One region of the Streptomyces sp. NBC_00209 genome, then DNA from elsewhere that is predicted to be linked to it. Evidence: riboswitches for the same ligand, from Rfam matches in the RefSeq annotation. Region 1 holds a riboswitch; each other region holds the start of a gene.
The links. Region 1 has a riboswitch for cyclic di-AMP ahead of OG867_RS06175 (M23 family metallopeptidase). Riboswitches for the same ligand answer to the same signal wherever they lie in the genome.
Positions count from the first base shown of each region.

Region 2: another riboswitch for cyclic di-AMP. It lies ahead of OG867_RS19735 (transglycosylase family protein); the one in region 1 lies ahead of OG867_RS06175 (M23 family metallopeptidase).
Region 3: another riboswitch for cyclic di-AMP. It lies ahead of OG867_RS01635 (peptidoglycan DD-metalloendopeptidase family protein); the one in region 1 lies ahead of OG867_RS06175 (M23 family metallopeptidase).
Region 4: another riboswitch for cyclic di-AMP. It lies ahead of OG867_RS11505 (NlpC/P60 family protein); the one in region 1 lies ahead of OG867_RS06175 (M23 family metallopeptidase).

Region 1 covers NZ_CP108121.1:1,424,379-1,427,579, forward strand. Annotated here, with positions in the region: gene OG867_RS06165 (HPr family phosphocarrier protein) at 1-56, shown strand, start outside; gene OG867_RS06170 (GntR family transcriptional regulator) at 230-934, opposite strand; gene OG867_RS06175 (M23 family metallopeptidase) at 1,145-1,984, opposite strand; cyclic di-AMP (ydaO/yuaA leader) riboswitch at 1,998-2,163, opposite strand; gene OG867_RS06180 (M16 family metallopeptidase) at 2,385-3,201, opposite strand, start outside.
Region 2 covers NZ_CP108121.1:4,325,960-4,329,160, forward strand. Annotated here, with positions in the region: gene OG867_RS19730 (transglycosylase family protein) at 20-1,081, shown strand; cyclic di-AMP (ydaO/yuaA leader) riboswitch at 1,367-1,535, shown strand; gene OG867_RS19735 (transglycosylase family protein) at 1,540-2,256, shown strand; gene eno (phosphopyruvate hydratase) at 2,564-3,201, shown strand, end outside.
Region 3 covers NZ_CP108121.1:351,828-355,028, forward strand. Annotated here, with positions in the region: gene OG867_RS01630 (SGNH/GDSL hydrolase family protein) at 1-266, opposite strand, end outside; gene OG867_RS01635 (peptidoglycan DD-metalloendopeptidase family protein) at 450-1,358, opposite strand; cyclic di-AMP (ydaO/yuaA leader) riboswitch at 1,362-1,517, opposite strand; gene OG867_RS01640 (tyrosine-protein phosphatase) at 1,925-2,737, shown strand; gene OG867_RS01645 (DUF6126 family protein) at 2,749-2,925, opposite strand; gene OG867_RS01650 (XRE family transcriptional regulator) at 2,969-3,201, opposite strand, start outside.
Region 4 covers NZ_CP108121.1:2,629,669-2,632,869, reverse strand. Annotated here, with positions in the region: gene OG867_RS11510 (NlpC/P60 family protein) at 1-119, opposite strand, end outside; gene OG867_RS11505 (NlpC/P60 family protein) at 538-1,692, opposite strand; cyclic di-AMP (ydaO/yuaA leader) riboswitch at 1,691-1,841, opposite strand; gene pcrA (DNA helicase PcrA) at 2,003-3,201, shown strand, end outside.

The DNA of each region.
Region 1 (3,201 bases):
ACCGCCTGGCGAAGCTGGTCGCCGAGGGGCTTGAGGAGCTTCCGGAGACCGTCTGAGCCCGAGCGGCCCGACACCGCCGGAATTCTTACGGAAAGCCGCGGCCCCCTGCATGGGGCGCCGCGGCTTTTGCGCGCACGGACCCAAGCCGTGTCGGCCCGGGCCGAATAGGCGGGCGATGCCTTTTCCGGTTTTTTTACACACGCCTTTCTTTATTTGTACGCGTCCTTTGTTAATTCCGGCCGCCCGCGGTGTTTACGGCACGTTGCGAAGTCCTCACACGGCCGGCCCGGGGCACGGTGGCGGGGCGGGCGGTGCGGCGGAGCCGGTGCGCGGCGCCGTGGCGGTCGGCGAGCTGCACGGCCAGGGCCCGCGCCCGCTCCGCGTCCCCGCGCGCCACGGCGTCCACGAGGGCCCCGTGCTCGGCCCAGGCTTCGGCCGGGCGGGCCGGCTGCTCGACCGCGTACATCCAGGCGATCTTGTGGCGGAGCTGGGTGAGCAGGGCGATGAGGCCGGGGCTGCCGGACGCCTGGGCCAGCGTCTCGTGGAACCAGCCGGCCAGGGAGCGCAGGTCCTCGCCCTCGCCCCGGCGGGCCCGCTCCTGGCCGAGCCTGACCAGGCCGCGCAACACCTTGAGGTGGGCGTCCGTCCGGCGCTGGGCCGCGCGGGCCGCGCTCAGCGGTTCCAGCAGCATGCGGACCTCCAGGAGGTCGGCGGCCTCCTGCTCCGTGGGCTCGGCGACGCAGGCTCCGGCGTGTCTCCGGGTGACCACGAAGCCCTCCGACTCCAGGGTGCGCAGCGCTTCCCGTACCGGGACGCGGGAAACCCCGTAACGCCGTGCGAGCACCTCCTCGGTGAGCCGGCTGCCACGTTCGAAGACACCGGAGACGATGTCGTCACGGATTGCCGTGCATACCGAATGCGCCGGAACACGCATGTCCGAACCTCCGCCTCAATCCCCGCGAACAGCGGCCGATCGACACCTCTGGCGTGACTCTATTGCAATGCGCTCGCATTTCCGATGCCGGGCGGGAATTCATGAATATCTTTTGGTCGCGGCCGGGCGGTGGAAGGCGCGCGGGGAGGCGCGGGAACGGCGAAGGCCCCGGCGGGCTGCCGGAGCCTTCGGTATGGAGCCTGTGACCGGTCAGACGCCGACGCCGTGGGCGCGCAGATAGGCGACCGGATCCATGTCGGAGCCGTAGGAGGGCGTGGTGCGGGCCTCGAAGTGGAGGTGCGGACCGGTGGAGTTGCCGGTCGAGCCGGAGAGCCCGATCTGTTGGCCGGCCGCGACGCCCTGGCCGACGGAGACACCGATCGAGGAGAGGTGGCCGTACTGGGTGTACGTGCCGTCCGTCATCCGGAGCACGATGTTGTTGCCGTACGCCCCGCCCCAGCCGGCCTCCACGACCGTGCCGGCGCCTACGGCGACGACGGAGCTGCCGGACGCGGCGTGGAAGTCGATGCCGGAGTGGCTGCCGGAGGACCAGAGGGAGCCACTGGACTTGTAGCCGGTGGTCACGTACGAGCCGGCGACGGGCAGCCGGTAGGACGAGCCGAGCGCGGTACGTGCGGTGGAGCGGCCGGCGCGGGCGGACGCCTCGCGGGCGGCCTTGGCCTTCGCCTTGGCCGCCGCCTTGGCCTTGGCGGCCTTCTCGGCGGCCTTGTTCTTCGCGGCCTCGGCCTTCTTCTTGGCCGCCGCCTTCGCCTTGGCCGCCGCCTTCTTCTCGGCGGCCTCGGCCTGGTGCTGCTGCGCCGCCGCCTGGGCGTCGATCCGGTCGGCGAGGGTGTTCTCGATGGCGAGGAGCTGGGAGAGGCCGGTCTCGGTGGCGGCGGGGGCCGTCCCGGTGTCGGCGGCGAGGGCCGGGGAGGCCAGGGAGCCGATAACACCGCCGGCGGCGAGCGTCGCGACGCCGACGGCCTTGGCGCCGGCGCGCGTCAGGCGGCTCGGGGCACGGTGCTTCCCGGTGGCACGGGTGAACGCCATGGGGTGGCTGGTCCTTTCCTTCCTTCTCGCCTACCGGGTTAGCTGACGGGTTCGGAGCAGGAAGGTCTCCTACGGACGCCTCGCCCCGGACGGAGCGCGGGCATCCGATTCACCCCAGGGACTTGTGGGTCCCCGGCTCCCCAGGCTCGCGCCTGACGGGGACTCGGCGATGGCTGCCCGGTACGTGACGGATGCGCGTACGAGTGGCGGACAGCGGACCCGACGCTAAGCGGGCGGACTTCCCGCCACCAAACGGACACGGGGCTTTGTAGCGCATCCCACAGGGCGAGCCGACCTCTTAGCGTGCAAAAGGTTCAAAGCGCCCAAACGTGCGGGGAGGGTCCGGCGCGACCGCGCGCCGGACCCTCCCCGTTGCCCGTCGAGCGGGCCGAGCGGCGGATCAGCCGGTGACGACCGACACCTCTCCGATGCCGAGCGCCCTGACCGGCTCCTCGATCTGCGAGGCGTCACCGACCAGGACCGTGACCAGCCGGTCCACCGGGAAGGCGCTGACCACGGCCGCGGTCGCCTCGACGGTGCCGGTCTCGGCGAGGCGGGCGTACAGCGTCGCCTGGTAGTCGTCCGGGAGGTGCTGCTCCACCTGGTCGGCGAGGGTGCTCGCGACGGAGGCCGCCGTCTCGAACTTCAGGGGCGCGACGCCCACGAGGTTCTGCACGGCCGTCTCGCGCTCGGCGTCCGTCAGGCCCTCGGCGGCCAGCGTCCGCAGGACCTTCCACAGGTCGTCCAGCGCCGGTCCGGTGGATTCGGTGTCCACGGAACCGCTGATGGCGAGCATCGAGGCGCCCGTCGCACCCGACACGGAGTCGGCGGCGCCGGAGCGGAGCACCTGGGCGAAGGCCCGCACGCCGTACGTGTAGCCCTTCTCCTCGCGCAGCACCCGGTCGAGCCGGGAGGTCAGTGTGCCGCCCAGGCAGTAGGTGCCGAGGACCTGGGCGGGCCACACGCTGTCGTGGCGGTCGGCGCCGATGCGGCCGAGCAGCAGCTGGGTCTGCACCGCGCCGGGGCGGTCCACGATGATCACCCGGCCGGTGTCGTCGGCCGTGATCGGCGGGACGGGGCGGGGCTCGGCGGAGTTCCCGGACCAGTCGCCCAGGGTCTCGGCGAGCAGCGCGTCCAGGTCGATGCCGGTGAGGTCGCCGACGACCACGGCGGTCGCGGTGGAGGGGCGGATGTGCGCGTCGTAGAAGGCGCGCACG
Region 2 (3,201 bases), 2.9 Mb from region 1:
CACACGGAAGGCATCTCCCATGGGCTCCGCGAACGGCAGACACCGCCGCCCTCGTCAGGCACCCGCCATCGTGGTCGCCGCAGGCGTCACCGGCTCGGCCATCGCCATCCCGCTGCTCGGCGCGGCGAGCGCACACGCCGCGGACACCGCGACCTGGGACCGGGTGGCCGACTGCGAGAGCGGCGGCATGTGGAGCGCCGACCTCGGCAACGGCTCCTACGGCGGTCTCCAGTTCACACCGGAGCTGTGGAAGGCGTACGGCGGTGAGGCGTACGCCGAGCGCGCCGACCTCGCCAGCCGCTCGCAGCAGATCGCGGTGGCCGAGCGGGTCCTGGCCGCCAAGGGCCCGAAGGCGTGGCCGAGCTGTGCGGTGATCTCCGGGCTCACCAAGGCCGCCGGCAAGGCGGATGTGGACCCGGGCGACAAGGACGAGGACGAGCCCGCCCGGAGCGCCGACTCGGGCCTCGACGCCGGTCTCGGCGCCGACCCGGTGGACGACGCCTCCTCGGACTCGTCGGCCACCCCCTCGGACGAGGCGTCCGGCGGGGCCACCACGGGCAAGGGGGCCGGCAAGGGCTCCGGCAAGCACGCGGGCAAGAGCGCCGAGGAGAAGGCGGATGCCTCCGCCTCCCCGTCGGGCGATCCTTCGGCCGACCCCTCCGGCACCCCGTCCGCCTCGGACGACCCGTCCACCACGCCCTCGGCCGACTCCTCCGCGGACCCCTCGGCCGGCGCGACGGACGACGCGCGGGCGCAGGGCGGCAAGCACCGGGGCACCCCGGCCGCCGACGACGCCGCCGGGACGGCCGACGGGCGCGACGCGGGCCGGCACGCCTCGCGGGGTGACGGCGACGCACGCGACAGCGCCACGGGGCCGGCTGACGGCACGTACACCGTACGGGCGGGGGACAACCTCTGGGCGATCGCCGACGCGCAGGACCTGCCCGGCGGCTGGCCCGAGCTGTACGAGGCGAACAAGGACGAGGTGGGCTCCGACCCGGACCTCATCCTGCCCGGCCAGAACCTCGATCTGGGCCTGGGTGGCCTGGCCCCGGACAAGGTCGCCGAGAGCGCCGGATGAGCCGTTAGAGCCCTCTGCGCTTTGGGTGGTTTAAGAGGCCCATGTCCCACTTTTGACCGAGTGAGACATGGGTCTCTTCGCGTGAACTCACGCCCCTTGTCCGGGAGGTCCCGCCGCATCCGTTCCGACCTGCATAAATGAGGGTTCATCGGATGCTCTTACGGGATGATTATCCGGTATGTCCTTCTTTGAATATGACCAGTGGGTGTGATTACGGTCAGAACCGCTCGCACCGCGGGCCCCGTCGACCGTCACGCCGAATCCTGCCGTCGGTCGAAGGGAACAGACGCGAAAGCGCCGTAGGCAGGAGCGGGGGACCCAGGTAGGCGCTGGGCCTGATCGTCGGGAGACGACTCGGGGCCGGCTAGGGGTGAAGTCGCGCCAGGGGCGCGGCCGGGCAACTCACTTGGCCCGAACCCGACAGCTCACCTCGCAGGCGTCGGTGAGGAGAAGACTCGATGCTGCTCAACCGCAAGGGCAACAAGCACCGCCGCCCCTCCAAGGCCATCCGTGTCGCGACGCTCGCCGGTGTCGCCGGTGCCGCCGTCGCCGTGCCGCTGATGGGCGCGACCAACGCCTCCGCCGCCTCCGTCTCCACGTGGGACGCGGTCGCCCAGTGCGAGTCCGGCGGCAACTGGTCGATCAACACCGGCAACGGCTACTACGGCGGCCTGCAGTTCTCCCAGTCCAGCTGGGCCGCCGCCGGCGGTACGCAGTACGCGCCCCGCGCCGACCTGGCCACCAAGGCCCAGCAGATCGCCACCGCCGAGAAGCTCCTCGACCTGCAGGGCCCGGGCGCCTGGTCCTGCGCCGGTGCCGGCAACCTGACCAACGACGGTGTCGACCCGGGCGTCGACACCGGCTCCGGTGCCGCGAAGCAGGAGGCCGCCCCCAAGCAGGAGGCCGCCCCGAAGAAGACCGAGCGCACCGAGGCCCCGGCCACCAACCGCTCCGACCGCTCGGACGCGCCGAAGAAGACGGTCACCACCCCCACCGGCAAGAAGGTCGCCAAGGGTGACGGCGAGTACAAGGTCGTCACCGGTGACACGCTGAGCAAGATCGCCGCCGAGCACCACGTCAAGGGCGGCTGGGAGCGGCTGTTCAAGCTGAACAAGGGCATCGTCCAGGACGCCGACCTGATCTACCCGGGCCAGCAGCTCCACCTGACGAAGTAACGAAGCAACCGCGATCCCTCCTCGCTGATCGCTCAGGCCGCCCCGGCCCGGCACGCACCTTCCCCCCGTGTGTGCCGGGCCGGGGCACGCCGCGTTGAGGGTGCCGGGCGGCCGGTGATCGTTCAACTGTTGTAGTTACTTGTCAGTAATTACCTGGTCTTTCAGACCGGTATGCCCGCTCTTGGTTCCTTTTTCGTCCCAGGGGACGGGCGGTCGGCCGACGCAGACGGCCGGGCCGGTTAGGCTCTTGTCGCAAGGCCAAAGCGACCCTGCACAACCAGCGTCATATCCCAGAAGGAGATGCCTCGTGCCGTCCATCGACGTCGTCGTAGCCCGGGAAATCCTCGACTCCCGGGGCAACCCCACGGTCGAGGTCGAGGTCGGCCTCGACGACGGCAGCACCGGTCGTGCTGCTGTTCCGTCCGGCGCCTCCACCGGCGCGTTCGAGGCCATTGAGCTTCGTGACGGCGACCCCAACCGTTACCAGGGCAAGGGCGTCGAGAAGGCCGTCCTCGCCGTGATCGAGCAGATCGGCCCGGAGCTCGTCGGCTACGACGCCACCGAGCAGCGCCTCATCGACCAGGCGATGTTCGACCTGGACGCCACGGAGAACAAGGGCTCGCTCGGCGCCAACGCCATCCTCGGCGTCTCCCTCGCCGTCGCCCACGCCGCCTCCGAGGCCAGCGACCTCCCGCTGTTCCGCTACCTCGGCGGCCCGAACGCGCACCTGCTGCCCGTTCCGATGATGAACATCCTGAACGGCGGCTCGCACGCCGACTCCAACGTGGACATCCAGGAGTTCATGATCGCGCCGATCGGCGCCGAGTCCTTCTCCGAGGCCCTGCGCTGGGGCGCCGAGGTCTACCACACGCTGAAGAAGGTCCTGAAGACCAAGGGCCTGTCCACCGGCCTCGGCGACGAGGGCGGCTTCGCGCCGAACCTGGA
Region 3 (3,201 bases), 1.1 Mb from region 1:
AGGAGGCGTCCTCGTACGGCGAGATTGGCGTACCGGAAGTCCCCGTGCGCGGAAACGGGTGAGCCCTCGGCCCGGGTCGCCGGGCCGGGCTCCGGGAGCCGGTCCGCGAGAAGTACCGCGAGCCGGTCGGCCCAGCCGACGAACGTTCCGTCCGGGCCGGCGTCGCCGACTCCCTCGGTGAAGCTGTCGCCAATCGCCGCGTACGACCCGATGGCGCCCTGTCGGTCGATGGCGCCCTGTTGAAGGTTGTTCGAATCGTCTGCCACAACCGCATATCCTGCACCCCGGAATGTGACCTACGCGACCGTAATAAGGGGTTGACGGGTGGTGAGATAAACCACCCGGTCAGTTTTCGGTAAAGGGGGAATAAGCAGAGGGACGGCGCACCGCCGTGCGCCGTCCCTCTGTGTCGTTCAGCGACCCGGATCACCGGGCCGGTGGTGCCTGGATCAGACGGTGATCCCGTGCGACGCCAGGTAGGCGATCGGGTCGATGTCCGAGCCGTACTCCGGGCCGGTGCGGACCTCGAAGTGGAGGTGCGGGCCGGTGGCGTTGCCGGTGGAGCCGGAGAGGCCGACCTGCTGGCCCGCGGTCACGGTCTGGCCCGCCGAGACGGAGAGCGAGGACATGTGGCCGTACTGGGAGTAGTGGCCGTCGGCGTGCTTGATGACGACCTGGTTGCCGTAGGCGCCGCCCCAGCCGGCGGTGACGACGGTGCCGGAGGTGATGGCCTTCACGCTGGTGCCGGTGGAGACGGGGAAGTCGATGCCGGTGTGGCTGCCGCTGGACCAGCTGGCGCCGGAGGCGCGGTACGCGGTGGTGTGGTTGCCCGGGACCGGGTGGACGTAGCCGGAGGCGTTGTCCTGTGCGGCCGGAGCCTCGGTCTTGGCCTCGGTCTGCGTCTCGGTCTTGGTCTCGGCCTTGGGCGCGGTCTTCGTCTCGGCCTTCGGCGCGGCCTTGGCGGGGGCCTCGGACGTGGTGGCGGCGGGGGCCGCCTTGGCGCCGAGGGTCAGCTTCATGCCCGGGAAGATCAGGCTCGGGTTCTCGCCGACGACCTCGCGGTTGTCCTGGTACAGCTTGTGCCAGCCGCCCTCGACGTGGTGCTGGGCCGCGATCTTCGACAGGTAGTCGCCGGAGACGACGGAGTACGTGGTGGTGCCGGCGCTCTTCGCGGGCTTGGCCGGGGCGGTGTGCGCGGCGGCCGACTTCGACGTGGCCGGTGCGGACTGCTCCGCGGCGTGGGCACCGGTGGCGCCGAGCAGCGGAAGCGCGATGACGGCTCCGCCGGCGCTCGCGGCGACGACGCCACGGGCAATGGTGCTGGACTTGGGACGGCGGTGCTTACCCGAATTGGGCATGAAGAATTTCCTCTCCGGCGCCTGCGAGGTGAGCTGTCGGGTTCGGGCTGGAGATGCCCGGCCGCGCCTGGCGCGACTTCACCCCTAGCCGTCCGGTCGTCCCGGTCGGCGGCTTACCTGGTTCCCCCGCTCCTGCCACACGGTGAGTGAGTGCGAATTCCGGACGGCGGCAGGATTGGGCGTTCCATCCGGATGGCATGGAACGTAAGCGAGCCGGGACGGCGGAAACAAGCCACATGTTCGGCGCCGGATTCCGCACCGGAATTGCGGCTCGGAATTCCGGTCACACTCCGTGGATTACGGATCTTGGCTTTCCGCGCGGCGCGGGGAGTACCCAGCCGGGGCGCCACCACACACCGTCACGGATATGATCCCGCTCACGAGCGGGTGATCATCTCCCGCACAACCAGGGCAAGTTCTACATAATCCGGCAATACGGACATGTCGTGGCCATCGTCCGCACCGGAGCGGGCGGCCGAGATGATTGCCCCAGGAACCGATGTCGTATCGTCGCGGTCGTGGGCCCGTCGGCGACACGCGCCGGGGCAGAGCCTCCAGGAGTGACCGTGACGCAGCAGCTGCCGCAGACCCCGCCGACGGAGCCCGTTCTCACCGGTGTCCGCAACTTCCGCGACGTAGGCGGTCTGCCCACCACCGACGGCCGCCGGGTGCGCCACGGCAGGCTCTACCGCAGCGGGCACCTGGCGCACGCCACGGCCGAGGACGCGGCCTTCCTCGGCGGGCTCGGCCTGCACACCGTCTTCGACTTCCGCAACGCGGCCGACCACAAGCTGGACGGCCTGGACATCGATCTGCCGGGCGTACGGAATGTGAGCATCCCGCTCAGCGACCCGGCGGACGGCGCCGAGTTCTGGCGGATGGTGCGCGACGGCGACATGGCGGAGCTGCGCTCGATCCTGGCCGACGGCAAGGGGACCAGCCGCATGGTCGCCTCGTACCGCTCGATCATCCTGGAGCGCACCGCCGAGCACAGCCGGGTGCTGCACGCCCTGGCCGAGGACAGCGTCCCCGCCCTGATGCACTGCGCGGCCGGCAAGGACCGGGCGGGGCTCTCGATCGCGGTGACGCTGCTGGCGGTGGGCGTCGGGCGGGAGACCATCGAGGCCGACTACCTCAAGTCGAACGACGCGCACCGCCGCTACCGCATCCGGCGCAGCGACACCTCGTCGGCCGGGATGTCCCCGGAGGTGCTGGAGCTGCTCAACCCGCTCTTCGGCGCCCAGCCCGACTACCTCGCCGCGGCCTTCACCGCCATGGACGAGACCTGGGGCGGCACCGACCGCTATCTCACCGAAGGGCTGAAGCTCACGCCCGCCACCCGTGAGCAGCTGCGCGAACGGCTCCTCGACGAGAGCTGAGGCGGCCCCGCCTACTGGTTGTGCATGCCGACCGCGAAGAGCAGATAGAGGAACGCGGCGATGACATGCCCGGCCACCAGGTAGGCGAAGAGCCGGATGACGAGTCCGCGCGGCATCTTCTTCTCCTGGCTGTCGGCGCCGGGGCGCGGGGCCGGGGTGAGCGGGTCGTAGTGCTCTGAATCAGGCATGACTGGCCTCTCTGGCTGCCGGGGCTCCGGCGGCGGGAACGTCTCAGCCGCGGTGGACCTGGCCGCCGAGGCACAGGTCGGCGGCGGGGCTCTGCAGCAGGGTGTGGACGAAGAGCAGCTCGGCGCCCTCGGGTTCGGGGGCCGCGATCCGGTGCGGGGTGAGCGAGTCGAAGTGCGCGCCGTCACCGGGCGCGAGGTCGTGCACCGTCTCGCCGAGCGTCACCCGGAGGCGGCCGGTCAGGACGTACAGCCACTCCTCGCCGGGGTGGACGCGGA
Region 4 (3,201 bases), 1.2 Mb from region 1:
GCGTGCGCGGCTCCCGGCAGCACGGCGGCCGTCGCGGCTCCGGCGACCGCGAGGGTCGCCGCGGTGCGGGCCGCGGAGGCGGTGATGAGGCGCTGCCTGGGTTTGCGATGCGCTGCCACGGGGGCGGGCGTCCTTCCGTGCGACGGCCCGACGGGGTATACCGGCGGGCTTCTCCGGCGGCCGGCGAGGACGGTTCCTGATCCACGGCCACCGGGAAGGGACGCTAATCCGAGGTCACGGGAAGGTGTCGTTATGACGGTTATTGCCCGCTCTTGGCGTGGCATTGTCGCTGAATGACCGCACGTGAAGCCTGAATGACCGGGAAAAGTGCCACAGAATCAGGCAAAAAGTGCATTCATCATTCAAGCGGCCCGTAGGCCCCACCCTGCCCGGAGCGGTCCGGGGCGAGGGTTCTCACACCCCGTGAACGCGCTGACCCTGGCGAACATCTTCATCGCCACGCTCTGGACCTGAGCGGCGGTACGGGCCTGAGCGGCGGTACGGGGCCGGCCCGCGCGGACCGGCCCTCTTCCCCGGTCAGGCGGGGCGCACACTCCCGTAGATCGGCATGTAGTAGATCGACTCCTCGCGCACGTTCGCCCCGGGCTTCGGCGCGTGGATCATCATCCCGTCGCCCTTGTAGATCCCGACGTGGCTGATGTCGTCGTAGAAGAAGACCAGGTCGCCGGGTTGCAGATCGGCCGTCGCGATCCGCGTACCGACGTTCACCTGGTCCCAGGTGGTACGCGGGATGTCGACACCCGCCGCCTTCCAGGCCGCCTGCGTCAGCCCCGAGCAGTCGTACGAGGCGGGGCCGGTCGCCCCCCAGACGTACGGCTTGCCGATCTGGGCGCGGGCGAACGCGAGGACCTTCTCCGCCTTCGTTGAGGCGCTGCTCCCGGAGCCGGTGTCCGAGCCGGAACCCGAGCCCGTCTCCGTACCGCTGCTCCCCGACTCCTTGGCCTTCTGCTCGGCTTCCTTCCGGGCGGCGGCCTGCTTCTTCGCCAGCTCGGCGGCCTTCCGCTTGGCCTCCGCCTCCTTCTTGCGCTCCAGCTCCGCCAGCCGCGCCTTCTCCTCGGCGGTCAGCTTCGACAGCAGCGTCCGGGCCTCGGTCAGCTTCGTCTGGACGTTCTGCTTGCTGGTGCGCAGCGTGGCCTGCGACTCGGTCAGCGTCTCCAGGCTCTCCACGGCCTGGGCCCGCTGCTTGGACACCTTCGCCTGCTGCGTACGGAAGTTCGCGACCGCCTGCTGCTGGCGCTCGGCCATCCGGTCCATGAGGTGGGTCTGGTCGAAGAACGACTGCGGGTCGTCGGCCAGGAAGAAGGTTGCGGTCGGTGCGAGGCCGCCGTTGCGGTACTGGGCGGCGGCGTAGTTGCCCAGCGTCCTGCGGGCGTCGTTCACCTTCTCGGTGCGCTTGGCCACGTCGTCCAGGAGCGTGTCGACCTTGGACTTCTGCTGGTCCGTGGCCTCCTTGGCCTGGTTGTACTTCTGAGTCGCGGTGCCGGCCTGCCGGTAGAGGTCGTCCACCTTCTTCTGGACTTCCTCGATGCTCGGCTTCGGCGCGGGCGCCGCCATCGCGCTCTGGGAGGACAGCAGGGTCACCGAGGCCAGCGCGGCCGAGGTCAGCCCGACGGCCGGGGCGGTGGAGCGCATCCGGGTGCGCGGTTTGCGATGCGACGCCAAGGCCGGCATCTCCTTCCGTGGACCGCCTACCGGGTTAGCTGTCGGGTTCGGGCGGAACGGAAGGCTGCCCTACGGTCCGGTGGGGAAGGACCGATTCACCCCGGTGCTGCGTGTGGGTCCCCGGTTCCGGGCGGGCCCGGATTCGGCGTGGCGGCACGCTCGGCGTAGGTCGCCTCTGGGGGTACGGGCCGTCCGAACGTGCACGCTAGCCAACGCATGGGGCCGCTGGGAAGGTTGGTGTGCGATATGCCCGATACATTTCCGTGACCTTTTCGGAGCGGGGCCGGGTGTCAGTGGAGAGCTTTAGACTCGGACAGCGATGAGCAGCCTCTTTGACGACAGTTTCCTGGCCGGCCTCCAGCAGGAGGAGGACGCGGCCCCGCCGCCCCCCGAGGACCCCGCACCCGAAGCGGTGCCGGAGGACCTGTTCGCGGGCGTGTTCGACGGGCCCCCGCCACCCCGCGACGCGTACTACCGCGACGGCGCGCACCGCCCCGTCCTCGACCCCGAGGCGCTGCTCGACGGGCTGAACACCGAGCAGCGCGCCGCCGTCGTGCACGCCGGGTCGCCCCTGCTCATCGTCGCGGGCGCCGGCTCCGGCAAGACCAGGGTGCTCACCCACCGCATCGCCCACCTGCTGGCCGAGCGGGGCGTCCACCCCGGCCAGATCCTGGCGATCACCTTCACCAACAAGGCCGCCGGCGAGATGAAGGAGCGCGTCGAGCAGCTGGTCGGGCCCCGGGCCAACGCGATGTGGGTCATGACCTTCCACAGCGCCTGCGTCCGCATCCTGCGCCGCGAGTCCAAGAGGCTCGGCTTCACGTCCTCGTTCTCGATCTACGACGCCGCCGACTCCAAGCGGCTCATGGCCCTGGTCTGCCGCGATCTGGAGCTGGACCCGAAGCGCTACCCGCCGAAGTCCTTCACCGCCAAGGTCTCCAACCTCAAGAACGAGCTCATCGACGAGGAGACCTTCGCCGGGCAGGCCGCCGACGGCTTCGAGAAGACCCTGGCCCAGGCGTACGCGATGTACCAGGCCCGGCTGCGCGAGGCCAACGCGCTGGACTTCGACGACATCATCATGACGACGGTCCATCTGCTCCAGGCGTTCCCCGACGTCGCCGAGCACTACCGCCGCCGCTTCCGGCACGTCCTCGTGGACGAGTACCAGGACACCAACCACGCCCAGTACACGCTGGTACGCGAGCTGGTCGGCCCGGCCGGTCCGGAGAACGCGCCCGCCGAGCTCTGCGTCGTGGGTGACGCGGACCAGTCGATCTACGCCTTCCGGGGCGCGACCATCCGCAACATCCTCCAGTTCGAGGAGGACTACCCGGACGCGACGACGATCCTGCTGGAGCAGAACTACCGCTCCACCCAGACGATCCTGTCCGCCGCCAACGCGGTCATCGAGCGCAACGAGAGCCGCCGCCCCAAGAACCTCTGGACCAACGCCGGCACCGGTGCCCGCATCGCGGGCTACGTCGCGGACACCGAGCACGACGAGGCGCAGTTCGT